One region of the Shewanella zhangzhouensis genome, then DNA from elsewhere that is predicted to be linked to it. Evidence: predicted binding sites of a transcription regulator. Region 1 holds the regulator's gene; the other holds the start of a gene.
The links. The regulator MetJ, encoded in region 1, represses methionine synthesis genes. The targets are predictions, from matches to a motif close to TAGACGTCTAGACGTCTA.
Positions count from the first base shown of each region.

Region 1 (3,417 bases):
TGTGGCGTCAGCCAGTTTGGAGGCGGCCCCCTGGATGAACCCGGCGCTCCTGTCTTTGCCCGGTTACACCGAAGGGGACTTTGGGCTGCTTATTCCCGTGCTTGGGGCCGAGGTCTCTGACCAGGATAATATGACAGACAAGTTCGATACCCTCGAAGATAATTATGACGGCCTGGATGCGGCAATCGACAGAGGGGATGTGGATGCCATCGACAGCTTTCGCCAAGCCCTGCTGGGTGATTTACGGGGGCTGGATGGCAATACCGCTTATGCCTCTGCCGGCATAGGATTCAGTTTTGCCATGCCCACCAAAGGGATTAGCTGGGGTGTGTATTACCGCAGTTACCTCGATGGCATTGCCGTGGCGGATATCAGCGATGCCGACATCCAGCTTTTGGAAGCCCTGGACCCACAAGCACCCCCTGCGCTGGAGGATTTAACTTCCCAGGGACGGGTGATTGCTGGTGCCTCGTCTGAGCTGGCGCTTTCGGTCAGCTTGCCGTTATCCATAGTCAATATGCCCGTGACCGTGGGCCTGACCCCCAAACTGCAGCGGCTCGACAGTTTTAATTATGCCGTCAGCGCCAACAATTTCGATGCCGGTGATTTCGACAGCGACGACTATCGCAACGATGACACGGGCTTTAACCTGGATGCCGGTATTGCCTTGATGCCGATGGAAGGACTGACCCTGGGGCTGGTGGGCCGCAACCTGATTGAGCGTGAGCTGGATACCATAGAGTCAGAAGGGGTCAGTGCAACCTACAGGGCAGGGCCCATGGTCACCTTTGGCGCCGCGTTTCAAACCGGCAATTGGCAGCTGAGTTCAGATCTGGACTTGATGGACAACGAGAAATTTGTGGGTCTTGAGGGCACCAAATATTGGCGTTTGGGCGCTGAATGGCATGCACTGGACTGGTTGTCGCTGCGGGTGGGTTACCGTCAGGATCTCAATAATATGACGGCCGATCTCTATTCGTTTGGTACCGGCTTTCAGATAGGTTCAGGATTCAAGCTGGATCTGGCCGGTATGTGGGGAGATAACGACACCCTGGGCGCAGTGCTGCAAAGCTCCTATCACTTTTAAAGCAGCACCTTCGCCGCATTAGCTGGCCAGCAATACCACAAGCGACTTGGTCGCCAGCACCAGTGCACTGATTGAGCAAAGAACCAGGGTAGCGACTCTGGTTTTTTGTTTATCGACCCGCCCAAGGAGCCGACCCGCCACCCAGTAGCCGCAAAATACCGCGGGTAACAGTATGACTGACCATTGGAGCTGCGCCACAGTAACCAATCCGGCAAAGGCCAGGATACTCAAGGCTATCAATGAGCTGAAGATAAAAAATGCCGACAGGGCCGCGCGGAATTTATTGGGGTCTTTACCGGCCAGCAGAATCGCCATCGGTGGGCCGCCAATGGCGGCTATGGTGCCAAAGACACCGGACACAGTGCCGGCGATAAACAGGGTCAGGCGATTGATGGGAGCGCTGATTTTCATCAGGCTCAGCATCACGGCCAGCGCTACAATCACGGCAATGGCGAGTCCCAGTATGGATTGTGGGGCCATCAGCAGCAGGCTGGCACCCAGAATACCCCCAGGAATGCGTCCAAGCAGGGCATATTGCAGACCGGCAAACTCCAGAGCGCTGCGTTCCCTGAGCAAAGTGAGTAGGGCAATGGAGAAGCCCATCAGAATAACGGGCACGGGCACCAGTTCGGGTTCAACCAGATACAGCAGTGGGCTGGCAACCACGGCAAGACCAAAGCCAATCAGGCTTTGGATAAGGGCACCACTGAAGATAATCAGCAGGGCAAGGACCAGGGTGATGAGGTCGGGAAACATCAAAAGCGACTCCAGAAACGACACAAGGACCCATTCGGGTCCTTGTGATATACAGCTGGGAGAGTTATTCCATGTCTTCCCATTCGATGCCCATCTCATCCATCAGTTTTTTCGCCTCTGATGGGATGGAGTCGGGTTTGTCCTTGGACAGATCATCGTCGTTTGGCAGTGGCTGGCCGGTGTAAGCATGCAAAAAAGCTTCACACAGCAGTTCACTGTTGGTGGCGTGACGAAGGTTGTTCACCTGGCGACGGGTACGTTCGTCAGTGAGGATCTTCAACACTTTTAAAGGAATAGACACGGTGATCTTTTTCACTTGCTCATTCTTTTTGCCGTGCTCAGCATAGGGGCTGATGTAATCGCCATTCCACTCAGTCATTGACTCACCTGTTTATTCCAAAATTCGCAGGAGATTTTAAACCCTTACAAACTACAGTCAAATTATTGCTGCGAAATCACCCTAAACATCAACAGATTTTCTTACGTTTAGACGTCTAAACGTCTTGATGCCTATTGACCTGTTGCCGGTGCTTAGGTAAATTTAGCCATCCAGACATCTTTATTTCCGTGCAGTAACATCGGAGGAGTACAAAATGACACAGCGCAAAGCAGCCACCATAGCGGTGCGTCAGGGCATAGAGAGCGACACCCAGCACGGTGCCGTGGTTCCTCCCATCTATTTATCGACCAATTATTCCTTCGATGGCCACAAGAATCCGCGCAAATTCGACTACAGCCGCTCCGGTAACCCAACCCGCTGTATTCTGGGCGAGGCGTTGGCCGAGCTGGAACAGGGTGCGACTGGCGTTATAACGTGCACCGGCATGGCCGCCATTACCCTGGTGACCAGCCTTCTGGGGCCGGACGATCTTCTGGTCGTGCCCCATGATTGTTACGGTGGCAGCTATCGCCTCTTTACCAACCTTGCCAAAAAAGGGGCCTTTAAGCTGGCCGTGGTCGACCAGACCGACGATGCTGCGCTGGCGGCCGTGATTGCCCAAAAGCCGCGCATGGTATGGCTCGAAACCCCATCCAATCCGCTGCTGCGGGTGGTGGATATTCAGGCCATCAGTGCTGCCAGCCACAAAGTTGGTGCACTGGTGGTGGTGGACAACACCTTCCTGTCGCCCATTTTGCAGCAGCCACTGCTTTTGGGCGCCGATATAGTGATTCACTCCACTACCAAGTACATCAATGGCCACAGCGATGTGGTGGGCGGCGCCGTGATTGCCAAAGATGCCGAACTGGGCGAGACCCTGCACTGGTGGTCCAACACCCTGGGCCTTACCGGCAGTGCCTTTGACAGTTATCTCACCCTGCGTGGTATCCGTACCCTGGGCGTACGGGTGCGCGAGCATCAATCCAATGCCCAGCGCATAGTGGAAGTGCTGAAAAACAGCCCCCAGGTGAGCAAGGTGTATTACCCGGGCCTTGCGGACCACCCTGGCCATGAGATAGCCGCACGGCAACAAAAAGGCTTTGGCGCTATGCTGAGTTTTGAGCTGGTGGGCGGCGAAAAAGAAGTGGTGGCTTTCCTCGAAGCCTTACAGCACTTCAGTGTGGCCGAAAGCCTG
Region 1 covers NZ_CP080414.1:3,935,304-3,938,720, reverse strand. The annotation lists gene K0H63_RS17355 (conjugal transfer protein TraF) at 1-1,087, shown strand, start outside; gene K0H63_RS17350 (sulfite exporter TauE/SafE family protein) at 1,106-1,843, opposite strand; gene metJ (met regulon transcriptional regulator MetJ) at 1,908-2,222, opposite strand; gene metB (cystathionine gamma-synthase) at 2,437-3,417, shown strand, end outside.

Region 2 (3,417 bases), 1.8 Mb from region 1:
GGCGCTGCGCACCCAGCATGCGCTCATCCAGCACACGGGTAAACACGCAGGCGTCGTAAATGCGCTTGGCGAGGGCTTCATCGATTTGCGGCAGAACGGCTTCCTCGTAGGGAGTACCGTCCGCCTGAAGGATCTTGAGAATGGGGATGTGCAGCGACTCCCTGTCGAGGAAGGAGACTTTGTGCACTGTCTCTTGGTTTGTTGATGCGTTGCTCATATTCTGCTCTTGTTATCATTGAGGCCCACCCACGGCAGACCTGTATGTAAAACGCGGGATGAACATTACGTTAACGTAAACTACCTGACAATCATTACACTATGACGGGGGACAAGTTTCCCCCGTTTGAATGTATTAATTGCTTTACAGCCTTATTCCACGCGAGGGTTCACCGCGGGAACCAGCATGATCACGGTGCGCTGGCCAACGGGCACCTTGGCGTTGGGGAACACCACCGCCTCGGCTTCCTGCTCGACAAAAATATCCTTGCCACCCTGACGTGCTATTACGTGCCCGCGTGGGAAAGAAGTAAAGTTCTCCACATCGGTGCTGAAGGTAAATTCAAAGTCATCGGCTTCCTTATTAATGACCCGGCAGACCTGATAGAGGTTCACCTGAGTTTCATCAAAAGGTGCAAGCTCCAGCGGCTCACCACAGATAAGGCGCTTAAACATTTCCCGGGTATTGGCGAACTTGCTCATGTCGTTCTGTCCCATGGGATATACCTTGCCCAGTTCAATGGTAAAGGCATCGGCGCGGAACAACTCAGATGAGAAATAACTGAAGGTGGTGGTCGGTTCGTGGTGGAAGAGCACGGTATCCACACCACTCGCCGCCAGGAACATGATTTGCTCTCCGCTGAAGGCACGGCCAGGGCGGTAGGGGTAGATGGCAAACTTTTCATGCCTGGAGCCACGGATGGCGGTGTGCAGATCGTAATGAATGCGCTGCCTGCCCTCTCCCTTTTCTGCACCTTCTTTAAAGAAACGGGTGACATAGGCTTCAAGCTTTTTAGCACGTATCCGCTCGGGGTTACTGAGTCCAGGTCCACGGCTGTGTTCACCGCTAAAAAGCCGGTTCATGTTTTCATCTACGATACGGGTGCCATTGTTGATGGCAGCGGGGTTACCAATAAGGAACAATACCCGCTCTTTTACCTGCAGCCGCCCTTCCAGCAGATCCTGAATAAGGCCGTTGCAAAGCTCTATGGGCGCCGTTTCATTGCCGTGCACCCCACTTGAAAGCACGATATCTTTTTGACTGTTGCCATCGGCAGGCTCAAACACCAGCGCACCTGTATCCCAGAGACTCACCTGGGTATGTCCGTACATCAGCTGTGGGGGAATGGGGTCTAAGTGTTCAGGATTGGACAGGGTAAGATGCAAAAAGTCTTTGCAGCCTTGCAGTAGGTTAAGCACTTGGGTCTCCTTTCTCTGAGGCTTTCTTGCGTTGGGCTATTGCGATGAACTGCCTGTGGGCCTGAGCCACGCCTTTGGCAGGCATTCCTTTAGCCTCGCAGCGTTTTGTGCCAATACTATCACAGCTATTTGCGCTCATTCTCAACCATTTACTCATGGAGTTGCCGATGGAGCAGACAAAGGTGTGAGGCCCTATTGCTTTTCTGAACCAATTTCATCACAATTTAGCCGTCCAGACATCCATAGAGGTTTCCATGTCACAATCCAGTTCATCATTTGCCACCTTTGGCGCCGGCTGCTTTTGGGGTGTAGAGTATTTTTTCCGGCAGATCCCGGGCGTGATCAACGCCACCTGCGGTTACATGGGCGGTAACGACAAATATTCCCGCTATGAAGAGGTAAAAAAAGGCATCACAGGCCATGCCGAAGTCGTGCAGGTGGAATTTGACCCAGGCCAGGTAAGCTTTGACGATTTGCTGCAGGTGTTTTGGAAAAACCATAACCCTACTAGTCTTAACCAACAGGGTGGCGACATAGGGACCCAGTACCGCAGTACCATCTTTTTCCACGACAAGGTGCAAAAAGAACAGGCCGAAGCCTCCAAACTCGCCCTCGCCCGCTCAGGCCGCTGGGGTACCCGCCATATAGTGACCGAGATAGTACCACTGCAAACCTTCCATGTAGCCGAAGAGTATCACCAGAATTATCTGGATAAAAACAACCTGCCAAGCTGCCATATCGAATATTGATACAGCAAACGACAAAATACTTATCCAACAAAAAACGCGCCCAAAGGCGCGTTTTTTAATATGGCTTAGCGGTGGTCTTTTACAGCTTGATGGCCTTGAGTGCCGTTCCCAGCAAATTCTGGGCGTCAGTAATTAGCTCGCCAAGATGCGCGTCGCTGACAAAGCTTTCGGCATAGAGCTTAAACAAGGGCTCAGTACCGGATGGACGCGCGGCGAACCAGCCTTTATCTGTGCACACCTTGATGCCACCAATGGCGGCCCCATTGCCGGGTGCCTTGGTCAACACGGCGGTAATGGTATCGCCTGCGACAGAGATGGCGCCCAGGGTTTCAGCATTCAGAGCCCCAAACTTGGCTTTCATTTTGGGGTTAAGTGGGCTGTCGATACGCTTATAGAAGCTGCGACCATGTTCGGCGACCAGCTCTTCATAGCGCTCTGCCGGAGTTTTACCGGTAACAGCCAGGATCTCAGCCGCCAGCAGGGCCAAAATAAAGCCGTCTTTGTCGGTACACCAGGTGCTGCCATCCAGTTTAAGGAACGCCGCCCCGGCACTTTCTTCACCGCCAAAACACACACTGCCATCGGCAAGGCCATCAACAAACCACTTAAAGCCCACGGGCACTTCCATCAGAGGCACCCCATGAGCCGTGCAGACCTTGTCTATCAAGGCGCTGGACACCAGGGTTTTACCCACCGACAGGGTCTTGGCCCAGAGTGGCCTGTGGCCCAGCAGATAATCGATAGCCACCGCCAGATAATGGTTCGGATCCATCAGGCCAGAGCCCGGGCAGACAATACCGTGGCGGTCATAATCCGGGTCGTTACCCACACAGATATCAAACTTATCCTTGTGCACCAGAAGCCCGGCCATGGCATAGGGTGATGAGCAGTCCATGCGGATTTTGCCGTCTTTATCCAATGGCATAAAACCGAAGGTTGGATCTATTGCGTCATTTACCAACTTGATATCAAGACCATAGTGCTCTGCGATAGGGCGCCAGTAATGGATGCCGCTGCCACCCAGAGGGTCAACACCTATACGTACACCGGCTTTGGCAATTGCGGCCATGTCAATCACCTCAGCAAGGCTTTCAACATAGGGCGAAATCAGGTCGACGTGGCTAAGCAGCGAAAGACCCGAGGCGATACCGTAATTGACCCGGCGAACACCATCCAGGCCGTGTGCCAGATAGTGGTTGGCACGTGTTTCAATCCAGGAAGTGATATCCCCTTCCGCCGGTCCACCGTGGGG
Region 2 covers NZ_CP080414.1:2,133,872-2,137,288, reverse strand. The annotation lists gene K0H63_RS09200 (thiamine pyrophosphate-dependent dehydrogenase E1 component subunit alpha) at 1-217, opposite strand, end outside; gene astE (succinylglutamate desuccinylase) at 370-1,416, opposite strand; gene msrA (peptide-methionine (S)-S-oxide reductase MsrA) at 1,671-2,165, shown strand; gene pgm (phosphoglucomutase (alpha-D-glucose-1,6-bisphosphate-dependent)) at 2,245-3,417, opposite strand, start outside.
Region 2: a site for MetJ is predicted at 1,642-1,659, ahead of msrA (peptide-methionine (S)-S-oxide reductase MsrA). Genes of this name have one in related genera too.